2 regions of the Stenotrophomonas sp. YJH_SMC_79 genome follow, and region 2 is predicted to be linked to the other one. Evidence: predicted binding sites of a transcription regulator. Region 2 holds the regulator's gene; the other holds the start of a gene.
The links. The regulator FliA, encoded in region 2, starts transcription of late flagellar genes. The targets are predictions, from matches to a motif close to TAAAGTTTNNCNNNCNNNGGCCGATAA.

Region 1: AC5P57_RS15295 (flagellin) is a predicted target of FliA. The motif match lies at 6,470-6,496, and genes of this name have one in related genera.

The regions. Positions count from the first base shown of each region.
Region 1 covers NZ_JCAFRK010000004.1:335-8,366, reverse strand. The annotation lists gene flgG (flagellar basal-body rod protein FlgG) at 1-29, shown strand, start outside; gene flgH (flagellar basal body L-ring protein FlgH) at 52-744, shown strand; gene AC5P57_RS15315 (flagellar basal body P-ring protein FlgI) at 747-1,883, shown strand; gene flgJ (flagellar assembly peptidoglycan hydrolase FlgJ) at 1,885-3,084, shown strand; gene flgK (flagellar hook-associated protein FlgK) at 3,093-4,973, shown strand; gene flgL (flagellar hook-associated protein FlgL) at 4,970-6,172, shown strand; gene AC5P57_RS15295 (flagellin) at 6,591-7,811, shown strand; partial or broken gene AC5P57_RS15290 (flagellin N-terminal helical domain-containing protein) at 7,884-8,032, shown strand, end outside.
Region 2 covers NZ_JCAFRK010000001.1:1,374,284-1,382,315, reverse strand. The annotation lists gene flhF (flagellar biosynthesis GTPase FlhF) at 1-802, shown strand, start outside; gene AC5P57_RS06755 (MinD/ParA family ATP-binding protein) at 789-1,676, shown strand; gene AC5P57_RS06750 (RNA polymerase sigma factor FliA) at 1,673-2,416, shown strand; gene cheY (chemotaxis response regulator CheY) at 2,474-2,866, shown strand; gene AC5P57_RS06740 (protein phosphatase CheZ) at 2,866-3,471, shown strand; gene AC5P57_RS06735 (chemotaxis protein CheA) at 3,474-5,303, shown strand; gene AC5P57_RS06730 (flagellar motor protein) at 5,406-6,146, shown strand; gene motD (flagellar motor protein MotD) at 6,148-7,164, shown strand; gene AC5P57_RS06720 (ParA family protein) at 7,169-7,951, shown strand; gene AC5P57_RS06715 (chemotaxis protein CheW) at 7,948-8,032, shown strand, end outside.

The sequences.
Region 1 (8,032 bases), on a different contig from region 2:
TGCTCGGCTACCTCAACAACAAGCTCTGACCGGCCAACCCGGGAAACCGCCATGTCGCCCATTTCCAACTTCGCCCGCACTGCCCTCGCCTGCGCCGTGGCTGCCCTGCTCGGTGGCTGCGTGATTGCCGGCGATGTGCGCCCCTATCCGGCAATGGCACCGATCCAGCCGATCATGCCACCGCAGGCCGAACCGACCGCCGGCGCGATCTACGCGGCCGGCCCGACCCTGCAGTTGTATTCGGACCGTCGCGCGCGCGATGTCGGCGACCTGCTGACCATCACCCTGCTGGAAAACACCACCGCGCAGACCAGTGCCAACACAGCCACCAACAAGGAGTCCAACCTGAGCCTGGGCACGCCCTCCATCCTCGGCGCGCCCGTTACGCTGGGCGGCAAGGACATCCTCAGTGCGACGGCCAAGGGTGCGCGTGACTTCACCGGCAAGGGCAACAGCGCGCAGAGCAACCGCCTGCAGGGCAACGTGACCGTGACCGTGGTGCAGCGCCTGCCCAACGGCAACCTGGTTGTGCAGGGGCAGAAGAACCTGCGCCTGAACCAGGGCGACGAGCTGGTGCAGGTACAGGGCATCGTGCGCCCCGGCGACATCAGCGCCGACAACACCGTGCCCTCCAGCCGCGTGGCTGAGGCGCGCATCGTCTACGGCGGCCGCGGCCCTGTCGCGCAGTCCAACGCGATGGGCTGGTTGAGCCGCTTCTTCAACTCCGGCCTGACGCCGTTCTGAGTATGGCCATGAAATCCTTCTTCTCTTCCTCCTGGCAGCGACGCGCGGCGTCGTTCGTCGCTTTGATGCTACTGATCGTGGCAGCCCCAGCCAGCGCCGAACGCATCAAGGACCTGGCCCAGGTCGGTGGCGTACGCGGCAATGCGCTGGTGGGCTACGGCCTGGTGGTCGGCCTGGACGGCAGCGGCGACCGCACGAGCCAGGCGCCCTTCACCGTGCAGAGCCTGAAGAACCTGCTCGGCGAGCTGGGCGTGAACGTTCCGCCGAACGTCAATCCGCAGCTGAAGAACGTGGCGGCGGTGGCGATCCACGCTGAACTGCCGCCGTTCGCCAAGCCGGGCCAGCCGATCGACATCACGGTGTCCTCGATCGGCAACGCGGTGTCGCTGCGCGGCGGTTCGCTGCTGATGGCCCCGCTGCGCGGCGCCGATGGCCAGATCTATGCCATCGCCCAGGGCAACCTGATCGTGGGTGGCTTTGGCGCGCAGGGCAAGGATGGTTCGCGCGTCTCGGTGAACGTACCCAGTGTCGGCCGCATTCCCAATGGCGCCACCGTGGAACGTGCCCTGCCCGACCCGCTGGCCAATGGCGGCGAGATCACCCTGAACCTGCACAACAATGACTTCACGACCGTCTCGCGCATGGTCGCGGCGCTCAACAATGCGTTCGGCGAAGGTGCGGCACGCGCGGTCGATGGCGTGACCGTGGCGGTCACCGCACCGACCGATCCGGGCGCACGCATCGGCCTGCTGGCTCGCATCGAGAACCTGGAACTGACCCCGGGCAGCGCCCCGGCCAAGGTGGTGGTCAATTCGCGTACCGGCACCGTGGTCATCGGCCAGCAGGTGCGGGTCGGACCTGCCGCGATCTCGCATGGTTCGCTGACCGTGACGATCCAGGAAAACACCAATGTCAGCCAGCCCAACGCGCTGTCCGGCGGCCGCACCGTGGCCAGCCCGCAGTCGACCATCACCGCCACCAATGACGGCAGCCGCATGTTCAAGTTCAGCGGCGGCACCACCCTGGACGAGATCGTGCACGCGGTGAACGCGGTAGGCGCGGCACCGGGCGATCTCATTGCGATCCTGGAAGCCCTGAAGCAGGCCGGCGCCCTGAGTGCCGAGCTCGAGGTGATCTGATATGCGCATCAATCCCGCATTCGATCTGCACCCGGCGCAACAGAACGATCCGGCCAAGATCGACAAGGTCGCGCGACAGCTGGAAGGCCAGTTCGCGCAGATGCTGGTCAAGAGCATGCGTGACGCCAGCTTCGGCGACTCGCTGTTCCCCGGCGAAAACAAGATGTTCCGCGACATGTACGACCAGAAGATCGCCGAGGCGATGACCCGCGGCAAGGGCCTGGGCCTGTCCGGCATGATCAGCCGGCAGCTGTCCGGCCAGGCCGCCGATGGCCCGGCGCTGGATACCCGCGTGGACCCGGCCAAGGCCAGTCGTGCCTATCAGCTCAATGCACCGGCCAAGCCTGCGCCATCGCTGCCGCTGGAAGACGGCAGCCAGGCCGTGCGCCTGCTGCAGCAGATGGCCGCCGGCGCCCAGTCGGGCGCACACGCGGCGGTTGCGCCGATGGAACAGGCGCTGGACCTGATCGCCGGTCGCGAAAGCAGCAGCATGCACCGCTCGCTGGGCACCGAAGATCCGTACATCGGCAGCCTGCAGGGCGAGGACTGGGCCGCCAACAGCGATCAGTGGTCGGCCACAGCCAGCAACCGCGGCACGGCCATCAGCCCGGCCGATGCGATGGCTACCCGCACCGCCGTCGCCCAGCTGGGCGAGCACACCCCGGAAGGTTTCGTCGCCAGCATCTGGCAGCACGCGCAGCGTGCGGCCAAGGAGCTGGGCGTGGATGCCCGCGCCCTGGTCGCCCAGGCAGCGCTGGAGACCGGCTGGGGCAAGCGCCACATCAAGCATGCCGACGGCAGCACATCGCACAACCTGTTCGGCATCAAGGCCAATGGCTGGAACGGCCAGCGCGCCGTGGCCGGTACCCACGAGTATGTCGATGGCGTGCGCCGCAACGAGACCGCCAGCTTCCGCGCCTACAGTTCGCCAGCCGAGAGCTTTGCCGACTACGTGCGCCTGCTGAAGACCAGCCCGCGCTACCAGCAGGCCCTGCAGGCCGGCACCGATGTGCAGGGCTTCGCCAGTGGCCTGCAGCGTGCCGGCTATGCCACCGACCCGCGCTACGCGGCCAAGATCGCCGCGATCGCCGGCGGACCGACCATCGAGCGTGCCGTCAACGCCGTGGCAGACGCCGGCTCGCGCCTTGGCCAGACCTTCGCCAGCACCGCAACCGCGGCGCTGGGTATCACCCGTCGTTGAGGAACCCCATGTCCAGCGTACTTTCCACCGGTACCGGTGCCCTGCTCGCCTTCCAGCGTGCGTTGGCGACCACCAGCCACAACGTGGCCAACCTCAATACCCCGGGCTACAGCCGGCAGAAGGTCAACTTCGCCACGGCTGATCCCCAGAACTACGGCTACGGCACGGTCGGCAACGGCACCCGCATCACCGACATCCGCCGTACCGCCGACCAGTTGGCGATCTCGCGCCTGCTCGACAGCAGCGGCGAGCTGGCGCGCCTGAAGCAGCTCTCCGGCATGGCCGACCGGGTCAATTCGTTGTTCTCCGACGCGGCAACCAACGTGTCCGGCGTCTGGTCGAAGTTCTTCGATTCGGTCAGCGGCCTGTCCTCCAATGCCGCCGGCACCGCCGACCGCCAGAACATGCTGGACGGTGGCAAGGCCCTGGCCAACCGCTTCGTGCAGCTCAACACGCACCTGAACAACCTCAACAGCGAGGTCAACAACGGCCTGCTGGCCGGCGCTACCGAGGTCAACCGGTTGGCGCAGGAGATCGCGCAGATCAACGGTGCGATCGGCACCAACATCGCTACCGCCGCACCGGACCTGCTCGATCGCCGCGACCAGCTGATCACCCAGCTGATCGGCTACACCGGTGGCACCGCCGTGATCCAGGACGGCGGCATCATGAATGTCTACACCGCCGGCGGAAACGCGCTGGTGGTGGGCACCACGGCGACCAAGGTCACCACCGTTGCCGACCCGTACCAGCCGGAGCGGCTGCAGCTGGCGCTGGAAACGCAGGGCAACACCATCCGGCTGGACCCGAAGGCGGTCGGTGGCCAGATCGGCGGCCTGCTGGAGTTCCGCGACACCGTGCTGACGCCCGCCCAGGCCGAACTGGGCAAGCTGGCGGTAGGGCTGGCCGAGAGCTTCAACCAGGTGCATCACCAGGGCGTGGACCTGTATGGCCAGCTGGGGGGGGACTTCTTCAACATCGGCAACCCACGCGTCACCGCCAACAATGCCAACACCAGTACCGCCAGCCTCAGCGCCACTTACGGCGACCTCGGCAAGCTGGACGCGCAGAACGTGGTGCTGCAGTTCGATGGCAGCAACTGGAAGGCCAGCCGTGCCGACACCGGCGCCAACGTTCCGCTGACCGGCACCGGCACGGCCGCCGATCCACTGGTGATCAACGGCGTCAAGCTGGTGGTCGGCGGTACCCCGGCAGCCAACGACCGCTTCCTGCTGCAGCCGACCGCAGGCGTGGCTGGCAGCATGGAAGTGGCGATCACCGATCCCTCGCGCATCGCCGCCGCAGCGGCGGTGAAGGGCGCGGCGGCGACGTCCAACACCGGCACCGGCAAGCTGAACGGTGTCACCGTCAGCGATTCGACCAACGCCAACCTGCGCAATCCGGCCGCGATCGTGTTCACCTCGGCCACCACCTACACCATCGATGGTGGCCCGCCGCAGACCTACACGCCCGGCCAGACCATCAGCGCCAATGGCTGGAGCTTCGTGCTGGACGGTGCGCCGAAGGTCGGCGACACCTTCAACATCACTCCGACCCCGGCGGGCTCTTCGGACAACAGCAACGCCTCCAGGCTGTCCAAGGTGGAGAGCACCAAGGCGTTCAACAGTGGCACAGTCACCCTCAATGGCGCTCTGGGCGGCCTGACCACCCAGGTCGGTGCAGCCGCCCGCTCGGCCGAGTATTCGCTGGAAGCGCAGCTGGTGATCAATGACAAGGCGCAGGAAGCACGCGATGAAGTGTCCGGCGTCAACCTGGACGAGGAAGCGGCCGACATGCTGCGCCTGCAGCAGGCCTACCAGGCCGCCTCGCAGCTGATCTCCACCGCCGACAGCATGTTCCAGACCATCCTGGGAGCCGTCCGCCGATGAGCAGCCGTATCTCCACCAGCATGATGTTCAACCAGTCCGTGTCGCTGATGATGGCCAAGCAGGCCAAGCTCAGCCACCTGGAACAGCAGATCGCCACCGGCAGCAAGATCGTCAGCGCCAAGGACGATCCGGTCGCCGCTGGTGCGGCGGTTGGGCTTGACCGCAGTCTGGCCGCACTGGACCGGATGAAACTCAATGCCGGCAACGTGCAGAACCGGCTGGGGGTGCAGGAGAACACCCTGGCCCAGGTCAACGACCTGATGGCGCGTGTCAACGACCTGACCATCCAGGCCAGCAATCCGGCACTGGGCGCCGCCGACAAGAAAACGCTGATCACCGAACTGAACCAGATCCGCGAGGGCCTGTTGTCGCTGGCCAACGCCGACGACGGCACCGGCCGCTACGTGTTCGGCGGCACCAACGATGGCGATCCGCCGTTCGCCAAGATCAATGGCAAGGTGGTCTACCGTGGCGACCAGACCCAGCGCCAGATTGAAGTCGGCCCCGACACCTATGTGCGGGATGCCCTGCCCGGCAGTGAAATCTTCATGCGCATTCCTACCGGCGACGGCTTCGTCGATGGCGGTGCCGCGGCCGGCAATACCGGCAACGGCGTGCTGACCAACATCACCCGCGATGGCAGCGACAGCTGGAACGGCCAGTCCTTCAGCATCCGCTTCACCGCCGCCGACCAGTACCAGGTACTGGACGGCGCTGGCAACGTGACCGGCACCGGCACGTTCAAGGCCGGTGACAACGTGGAAGTCAACGGTGTACGCCTGCAGATCACCGGCGCACCTGCTGCCGGTGACAGCTTCAATGTGAAGCCGGCAACCAGCCGCGACATCTTCGACACCATGGACAAGCTGATTGCCGCGCTTGATGCCGACACCGGTACCACCGCGAAGATGAGCGCGCAGCAGAACGAACTGCAGAGCGCCCTGCGCGATGTGGCCCGTGCGTCGGAGCGGATGATCGATTCGCGTGCGGCCGGCGGTGCGCAGCTGAAAGCACTGGACAATGCCGCCGACATGCGCGAAGCCAACAGCGTGACCTTGAAGACCACGTTGTCCCAGATGCGCGACCTGGACTACGCCGATGCGCTGAGCCAGTACCAGCTGCAGAGCACCGCACTGCAGGCGGCACAGACGATCTTCTCGCAGATGCAGTCGATGTCGTTGTTCAACAAGATCCGCTGACGCTTCCCAAGCGTCACCCTCTGAAGGCCGCGATGCCCTGCATCGCGGCCTTTTTCGTTCCTGCGTGCCCGTTCCGTCGCGCTCGCCCGGCGCGGTCCGCCGCTGCCGGAAAGCTGCGCCGGCGCATTTTCCGTGATTTCCCATCAAGCCCGGCCCTGCCCCGCCGATACCTTCATCAGCGCTGGTTGGGCATGCCCAACCGCCCCTTCCGGGGTTGCCTTCACGCCCGACCAGGGCTGAAAAACCCCGGGAAAACTGCCTCCGGCACCGAATTTCAGCTTCGACGGAATTCACGGCTAAAGGTTGTTGACAAAGCGCCGTTATTCATTTGGCAACAGCGAAGCACACAGCCACACAAAAAAACAGGCGGCGCTTCGTTTCATTCACCAACGGGTTCCATATAAGAGGAGACGACCCCATGGCACAGGTAATCAACACCAATACGATGTCGCTCAACGCTCAGCGCAACCTGAGCACCAGCGGCAGCTCGCTCGCTACCACCATCCAGCGCCTCTCGTCCGGCCTGCGCATCAACAGCGCGAAGGACGACGCGGCCGGTCTGGCGATCTCCGAGCGCTTCGGCACGCAGATCCGCGGTCTGGACGTGGCCATCCGCAACGCCAACGACGGTATCTCGCTGGCCCAGGTCGCCGAGGGTTCGCTGAGCGAAGTCGGCAACAACCTGCAGCGCATCCGTGAACTGGCCGTGCAGTCCTCCAACGCCACCAACTCGGCCAGCGACCGCAAGGCCCTGCAGGCTGAAGTGACCCAGCTGGTCTCGGAAGTCGACCGCGTCGCCAAGCAGGCCGATTTCAACGGCACCAAGCTGCTGGACGGCTCCTTCACCAGCCAGCTGTTCCAGGTCGGCGCCAACGCCGGCCAGGCCATCGCCATCAACAGCGTGGTCAACGCCAAGGCCGATTCGCTGGGCGCGGCGACCTTCGCCAACGGCTACACCGGCACCAGCCTGGCCGCGGCCGACAAGGCCACCGCCGACACCACCTACTCCGGCCTGCAGATCTCGGTGACTCCGCCGGGCGGCACTGCGACCACGGTCACCATCAACGACTTCACCGTGAAGGCGGGTGAATCGATCACCTCGGCCACCTCCGCCGCGATCAACAACAAGCTGGGCGAAACCGGCGTCATGGCCTCGGTCAATGCCGGTGTGATCAGCCTGGCCTCGGTCAAGGACGGCCAGACCTTCACCCTGGGCGTCAGTGCCGCAACCCCGCCGGCCGGCGCCACCGCCGCGACCATCGCCGGCCTGGGCCTGACCCAGACCAGCACCGACGGCGGCCTGCTGACCGGCGCCACGGCCAACTTCGTCAAGGACCTGAACGTCACCACGGCCGAGGGCGCGCAGAAGGCGCTGTCGATCGTCGACAAGGCCCTCGAGTCGGTCAACAGCGTGCGCGCCGACCTTGGCGCGATCCAGAACCGCTTCACCTCGGTGGTGGCCAACCTGCAGACCTCCTCGGAGAACCTGTCGGCCTCGCGCAGCCGCATCCGCGATACCGACTTCGCCAAGGAAACCGCCGAACTGACCCGCACCCAGATCCTGCAGCAGGCCGGTACGGCCATGCTGGCCCAGGCCAACCAGGTACCGCAGAACGTGCTCAGCCTGTTGCAGCGCTGACATGAGCCGCCCCCGGGGCACGTCGGGGGCGTCTAACCCAACTCACGTGCAACCGCTCAAGGACCTCTCCTCATGGCACAAGTCATCAACACCAATACGATGTCGTTGAATGCTCAGCGTAACCTGAGCACCAGCGGCAGCTCGCTGGCCACCACCATCCAGCGCCTGTCCTCCGGTTCGCGCATCAACAGCGCCAAGGACGACGCCGCCGGTCTGGCGAT
Region 2 (8,032 bases):
ACGCGCCACCGCGCTGGACCTGATGGACGAGTACGGCTTTGATGCCGGCCTGGCCCGCGACGTGGCCATGCAGATTCCGCTGGAGACCGAAGCCCACCGTGGTCGCGGCCTGATGCTGGGGCTGATCTCGCGCAAGCTGCCGATCGCCCCGGTCGACCCGCTGGAAGAAGGCGGCGTGATCGCCCTGGTCGGCCCGACTGGCGCCGGCAAGACCACCACCATCGCCAAGCTGGCCTCGCGCTTCGCCGAGAAACACGCGCCGCGTGACGTCGCCCTGGTGACCACCGACACCACCCGCATCGGTGCCCGCGAACAGCTGTACGGCTACGGCCGCCAGCTCGGCATCGCGGTGCACGAGGCCAACAGCGGCACCGACCTGGACCAGCTGCTGGAACGCCTGAAGGACTACAAGCTGGTACTGATCGACACCGCCGGCCTGGGCCCGCGCGACCGCGCACTGGCCGCCCAGCTGCAGTGGCTGCGTGCCGCCCGCCAGGTGCGCACCCTGCTGGTGCTGCCGGCCAACACCAGCTTCGGCGACATGGACGAGGTGGTCCGCCGCTTCGGCGCCGCCAACCTGCAGGGCCTGGTGCTGAGCAAGCTGGACGAGACCGGCCGCTTCGGCAACGCCCTGTCGGTGGCCGTGGACCACGCCCTGCCGATCACCTGGGTGACCGATGGCCAGGACGTTCCGGACGACCTGCATCGGGCCAGTGCAGCCAATCTTGTACTTCGCCTTGAAGATTTGCGCCGAGCGGCCGATATGCCCTGCAACCCGGAGTTGAACCATGCCGTCGCGTGAGTACGCCAAGCTGACCAAGACCTTCCCGCTGTCGGCGACCCGCAGCGAGCCGCTCGGCCCTGTGCGCACCATTGCCGTGACCGGCGGCAAGGGCGGCGTGGGCAAGACGAATGTGTCCGCGAACCTGGCCGTGGCACTGGCCGGCATGGGCAAGCGCACGCTGCTGCTGGACGCCGACCTTGGCCTGGCCAACATCGACGTGATCCTGGGGCTGAACCCCACCTTTACGCTGGCCGACCTGGTCGCCGGTCGCTGCTCGCTGGACGACGTCATCGTCGAAGGCCCGAACGGCGTGCTGGTGGTGCCGGCCGCATCCGGCCGCCGGCACATGGCCGAGCTGGCCCCGGCCGAGCACGTCGGCCTGGTCAACGTGTTCTCCGAGCTGGAACGTGAACTGGACATCATGGTGGTCGACACCGCCGCGGGCATCACCGACGGCGTACTGACCTTCTGCCAGGCCGCGCAGGACACCGTGGTGGTGGTCTGTGACGAACCGGCTTCGATCACCGACGCCTATGCGCTGATCAAGGTGCTCTCGCGCGAGCGCGGCGTGGACCGCATCCAGGTGGTGGCCAACATGGTGCGCGACCCGAACGAGGGCCGCGTGCTGTACGAAAAGCTGACCCGCGTCTGCGAGAAGTTCCTCGCCGATGTCTCGCTGAACTACCTGGGCTGCGTGCCGCAGGATGACTGGCTGCGCCTGTCGGTGCAGCGCCAGCAGCCGGTGGTGAAGGCCTATCCGTCCAGCCCGGCCGCGCTGGCGATCACCGAGATCGCGCGCCGCACCGCACGCTGGCAGGCGCCGACCGAACCGCGTGGCGGCGTCGAGTTCTTCCTCGAGCGCATCCTCAAGCAGCGCGGGGTGGCCGCATGAAAGGCGCAGCCCAGTACCGGGAGGTCCAGCGCTCGGCGGCCAACGAGGTCATCGCCCAGCACTCGGACCTGGTGCGGCGCATCGCCCACCACCTGGCTGCGCGGTTGCCGGCCAGCGTTGAAGTGGACGACCTGATCCAGGCCGGCATGATGGGCCTGATCGAAGCCTCGCGCAGCTACGACGCCGACCAGGGCGCCTCGTTCGAAACCTATGCCTCGATCCGCATCCGCGGTTCGATGATCGACGAGATCCGCCGTGGCGACTGGGTGCCGCGCTCGGTGCACCGGCGTGCCCGCGATGCCGCCGCCACCATCCGTCGCCTGGAACAGAGCAGTGGCCGCGCCGCCAGCGCCACCGAAGTGGCCGCCGCGATGGAGATGCCGCTGCCCGAATACCTGCGGTTGATGGAAGACGCCGCACGCGGCCAGGTGCTGAGCCTGGAGTCGCGCATCGAGGACCAGGGCGAGCTGGACACCGTCGCCCAGGGCGGCCCGACCCCGCAGCAGGTGCTGGAGCGCGGCGAGTTCGGCCGCGAGCTGGGCAAGGCCATCGGCCACCTGCCCGAGCGCGAACAGCTGGTGCTCTCGCTCTATTACGAGCAGGAACTGAACCTGAAGGAGATCGGCGCGGTGCTCGGCGTGAGCGAGTCGCGGGTCTGCCAGATCCACGGCCAGGCGGTACTGCGCCTGCGGGGCCGATTGAAAATCTTCGAGGCCGCCGACGCCGGCCTGGAAGAATGAACATGCCCGAGGCGGCTGCCCCCGGCCGCCCGGAATGAACAACAAAGGAACTCTGCTTTGAACAAGAACATGCGCATCCTGATCGTCGACGACTTCTCGACCATGCGTCGAATCGTCAAGAACCTGCTGGGCGATCTGGGCTTCACCAACACCGCCGAAGCCGAGGACGGGCATGCCGCGCTGTCGCTGCTGCAGAGCCAGCCGTTCGATTTCGTGGTCACCGACTGGAACATGCCGGTGATGACCGGCATCGAACTGCTGAAGGCGATCCGCGCCGATGCCAAGCTGAAGACCCTCCCGGTGCTGATGGTCACCGCCGAAGCCAAGCGCGAGCAGATCATCGAAGCCGCCCAGAACGGCGTGAACGGCTACATCATCAAGCCGTTCACCGCGCAGACGCTGGAAGAGAAGCTCGGCAAGATCTTCGAACGCCTGGCGGCCAGCGCCTGATGGATACCACGGTCGACAAGAACGCCCTCGCCCTGCGCCTGCAGGAAGCCCTGGACGCCCTGGAGTCCGGTGACGAAGCCGCCTGGCGGCAACGCATCGACGGACTGGTCGCGCTGCGTACGCAGCCGATGATGAGCGGCCTCTCGCGGCTGGCCCGCGAGCTGGGACAGGCACTGGGTGAACTGCCGACCGTACCCAGCGAGGCCGGTGAGCTGGACGACGCCTGCGCACGCCTTGACCACGTGGTGGCGATGACCGAACAGGCCACGCACCGCACCCTGGACCTGGCCGAGGAATGCCGCAGCCTGACCGAACAACTGCGCGCCGAAGGCCTGCAGCCGGGCCAGGACACGCAGCTCGAGCGCATCCGCCACAACCTGACCGAGATCGCCCTGACCCAGAGCTACCAGGACCTGACCGGGCAGATCATCCGTCGCGTGGTCGGCATCGTCCGCCGCGTGCACGAGGGCTTTGGCGCACTCGGCCTGCCGCCGGAACAGCATCGCACCGATCCGGAACTGGCCGGGCCGGCACTGAAGGGACTGGACCGCCACGCGGTCTCGCAGAACGACGCCGACGACCTGTTGTCGGATCTGGGGCTGTAAGCATGAGCGCGGTATCCGACGACATCACTGCCGATTTCATCATCGAGGCCCAGGAAATCCTGGATCGCCTGGGCGAACAGCTGGTGTCGCTGGAGCAGGCACCGCAGGACACCGAGCAACTCAACGCGGTGTTCCGCGGCTACCACACGCTCAAGGGCGGCGCCGGCTTCCTTGGCGTCACCGCCATGGTCGAGCTGTGCCACGCCGCTGAAGAAGCCCTGGGCATCGCGCGTGCCGGGCAGGCGGTACTGCAGGCCCACCACTTCGACGCCGCCCAGCAGTCGCTGGACTACCTGCAGTCGATGCTGGACGCCGTGTCCTCCGGTACCGAGCCGGGCTATGCGCCGCCGGACCTGATCGCGCAGTTCGACATGCACGGTGGCACTGCCGCGCCGGTCGCTGCGGCCGCGCCTGCGGCAGGCGGCAGCGATCTGATCACCGACGACGAATTCGAGGCCCTGCTCGATCAGCTGCACGGCGGCAACGCGCCGACTGCGGTCGCGCCAGCGAAGAAGGCCGACGACGGCCTGATCAGCGAAGACGAGTTCGAAGCCCTGCTGGACCAGCTGCACGGCGGTGCTGCGCCAGGCGCGAAGCCTGCTGCCGCCATCGCGGCGGCACCCGCCGCAGCACCGCGCCCGGCACCTGTCCCGGCGCCCGCAGCCAAGCCAGCGGCCAAGCCGATGGCCGAGGCCGAGCACACCGTGCGCGTGGACACCAAGCGCCTGGATGCGATCGTCAACCTGATCGGCGAACTGGTGCTTTCCCGCAACCGCCTGAAGACCCTCCGTGCACGCCTGCGCGACGAGGAGCTGGATCGCGCCGTATCGACGCTGGACATCGCCACTGCGCGCCTGCAGTCGGCCGTGATGCGTACCCGCATGCAGCCGGTGGGCAAAGTGTTCTCGCGCTTCCCCAAGGTCGCCCGCGACGTCGCCCGCTCGCTGAAGAAGGAAGTGGACCTTGAGCTGGTCGGTGCCGAGACCGAGCTCGACCGCAACCTGGTCGAAGCGCTGGCCGACCCGCTGGTGCACCTGGTCCGCAACGCCATCGACCACGGCGTGGAAATGCCCGACCTGCGTGAAGCACAGGGCAAGCCGCGGATGGGCCATGTGCGCCTGTCCGCCCAGCAGGAAGGTGACTACGTCAGCATCGAGGTGCAGGACGATGGCGCCGGCATCGACCCCGAGAAGCTGCGTGCCAAGGCGCGCGAGAAGGGCCTGATCGACCCGGAGGCCGCTGCCCGCCTGAGCAGCGAGGAATGCCTGCATCTCGTGTTCCTGCCCGGCTTCTCGACCAAGCAGCAGGTCACCGATATTTCCGGTCGTGGCGTGGGCATGGACGTGGTGCAGTCGCGCATCCGCGAACTGAGCGGCCAGATCCAGATCCAGTCGGAACTGGGGCGTGGCAGCCGCTTCCTGATCCGCGTGCCACTCACCCTCGCGATCCTGCCGACCCTGCTGGTGCAGGCCGGCGAGGACGTCTACGCGCTACCGCTGGCACGCGTGATGGAAGTGCTTCACGCGCCGCGCACCTCGCTGGGCTGGTTCGATGGCCGCGCCGTGCTCGATCGCCGCTCGCACACCCTGCCGCTGGTCGACCTGCGCCAGTGGCTGGATGTGACGCCCGCCGCGTCGACCCTGCTGACCATCGTGGTGCTGCAGGCCGGTGAAGCGCGCTTCGGACTGGTCGTGGACCAGGTGCGCGGGCGCGAGGAAGTGGTCATCAAGCCACTGCCCAAAGCCCTGCGCGGCCTGCGCGGTTATGCCGGTGCAACCTTGATCGGCGATGGTCGCATGGCACTGATCCTGGACGTGGACGGCATACGCTGAAACCCCGCCGGGCATGGCCCAGCGACCCGAAAACTGTGACTACCGTCTGTACGCGCTCTCCCGGTGTCTCAAGTCCCATTCATACAAGCCGATACCGGAACCATGGATAGACTCAGCCTCATTGGACTCTTTCTCGCCCTGGCCTCGCTGGTCGGTGGCAGCATCCTCAAGGGCGCCGGCCTGGCGTCGTTGTGGTCGCCTGCGGCGTTCGTGATCGTCATCGTCGGCACCGTCGCCGCGATCCTGCTGCATACCTCGCCGGCGGTGTTCAAGCATGCCTTCAAGATCGTGCGCTGGGTCGTGCGCCCGCCACACAGTGATCGCCGCGAACTGATCCAGCAGATCGTCGAGTGGAGCAACATCGCCCGTCGCCAGGGCCTGCTGGGCCTGGAATCGCAGGTGGAAGCGCAGCAGGACCCGTTCCTGCGCAAGGGCCTGCAGCTGCTGGTGGACGGCGTTGAACCCGAATCGATGCGTCACATGCTGGAGATCGAACTGGGCAGCCAGGAACACCAGGACCAGGCCGGCGCCAAGGTCTTCGAAGCGATGGGCATCTACGCACCCACGCTGGGCATCATCGGTGCGGTCCTCGGCCTCATTGCCGTGATGAAGAACCTGGCCGACCCGAGCAAGCTGGGCCACGGCATCGCCGCTGCGTTCACCGCCACCATCTACGGCATCGCCTCGGCCAACCTGTTGTTCCTGCCGATCGCGGCCAAGCTCAAGAGTGTGATCTCGCACAACACCCGCGATCGCGAGATGGTCATCGAAGGCCTGATCTCGATCGCCCAGGGCGAGAACCCGCGCAACATCGAAACCAACCTCTCCGGCTTCCTGCACTGACATGGCCCGCCGCAAGCACCACGAAGAGCACGCCAACCATGAAGCATGGGCGATCCCCTATGCCGACCTGATGACGCTGCTGCTCGCCTTCTTCGTGGTCATGTACGCGATCTCCTCGGTCAACGAGGGCAAGTACCGGATCATGGCCGACGCGCTCACCGATGCCTTTGGTGGTGCGCCGCGCACGATCAACCCGGTGCAGGTCGGCAACAAGCAGGTGCAGGGCGGCGGCTGGGACAGCCCGTCGGTGATCAAGTCCGGCACCAAGGTCGGCCCGTCCGCGCCGGCACCCTCGCACGACCCGACCCTGCTGCCGTCGATGGCCTCGCAGATGCGCATGCCTGTTTCGGTGCACAACCAGGAACAGATTGCCCGTGCCGAGCGCCAGCTCAACAGCATCGCCGACCGCCTCACCGCCGCGCTGGCGCCACTGATCGACCGCGGCATGATCAGCGTGCGCCGCACCGAACTGTGGATCGAAGTGGAGATCAACAGCGACATCCTGTTCCCCACCGGCTCGGCCGCGCTGGACGTGCATGCACGGCAGACGCTGGCCAGCCTGGCCGAGGTGCTGCGTGACGTGCCCAACAGCGTGCGCGTGGAAGGCCATACCGACAACGTGCCGATCGCCACCGCCACCTTCCCGTCGAACTGGGAGCTGTCGGCTGGACGCGCAGCCAGCGTGGTGCACCTGTTCGCCGACCAGGGCGTGCAGCCGTCGCGACTGGCAATGGTCGGCTATGGCCAGTTCCGTCCGCGCGAAGAGAACGACAGCGCGCAGGGGCGCAACCGCAACCGCCGGGTGATGGTCATCATCCTGGCCGACACCTCGCATTCGGTGGATCCACTTGGCCAGCGCCTCAATGCGGCCACCGGCGCCGCCGACAACAGCGCCACCGAACAAGCCGCCGCAACTCCGGCTGCCGCCCCCACCTCCCCCATCGCACCGGTGAAGTTGCCGCCGGTGCCGGCTGGCAGCCGTTTCGGCGCCGCCGTTCCCCCGGCAATGAAGGAGTAAACCGATGCGCATCTGGGCAGTCGCCAACCAGAAGGGCGGAGTCGGCAAGACCACCACCACCCTCGCCCTCGGCCGTGGCCTGGCCGCGCTTGGCCATCGCGTGCTGCTGATCGACCTCGATCCGCATGCCTCGCTCAGCCGCGCTTTCGGCGTGCCGGTGGATCCGCCGCCGGCCGGCGTACTGGAACTGTTCGGCGCCCCGCCGGCGGATCTTTCCAGCCTGTGCCATGCCAGCAACATCCACGGCCTGGACTATGTCTGCGCGCAGTCGGCGCTGGCCACGCTGGAGCGCCGCAGCGCCAACCAACCCGGCCTCGGCCTGGCCCTGCAGAACGCACTGGCGCGTCACCAGGGCCAGCACGACTACATCCTGCTGGACTGTGCCCCCACCCTTGGCCTGTTGATGATCAACGCGCTGGCCGCCGCCGACCGCCTGATCATCCCCACCCAGGCCGAGCCGCTGGCCCTGCATGGCCTGGACGGCATGGTCCGCACCGGCGAGATGGTCGAGCGCTCGCGCCGACGCCCCCTGCCGATCTCGATCCTGCCGACCCTGTTCGACCGCCGCACCCGCGCCGGCAACGAATCGCTGCGCACCATGCAGGATCGTCACGGCACCCGGGTGTGGGAAGACGCGATTCCGATCGACACCCGCATCAGCAATGCCGCAGGCCTCACCCTGCCCAGCGTCGGCGAAGATTACCCGGGCCGTGGCCTGGCCGCCTACCGCCGCGCCCTGAACTGGATCCTCGGCGAGGATGCCCGCGCGCTGGAGCAGGCCGCATGAACAGCACCGGTGTACTGGACGACTACCTGGACGAACTGCTGGGCGAAGCGATTGCCGTGGCGCCACCGGCTGCACCGCCGC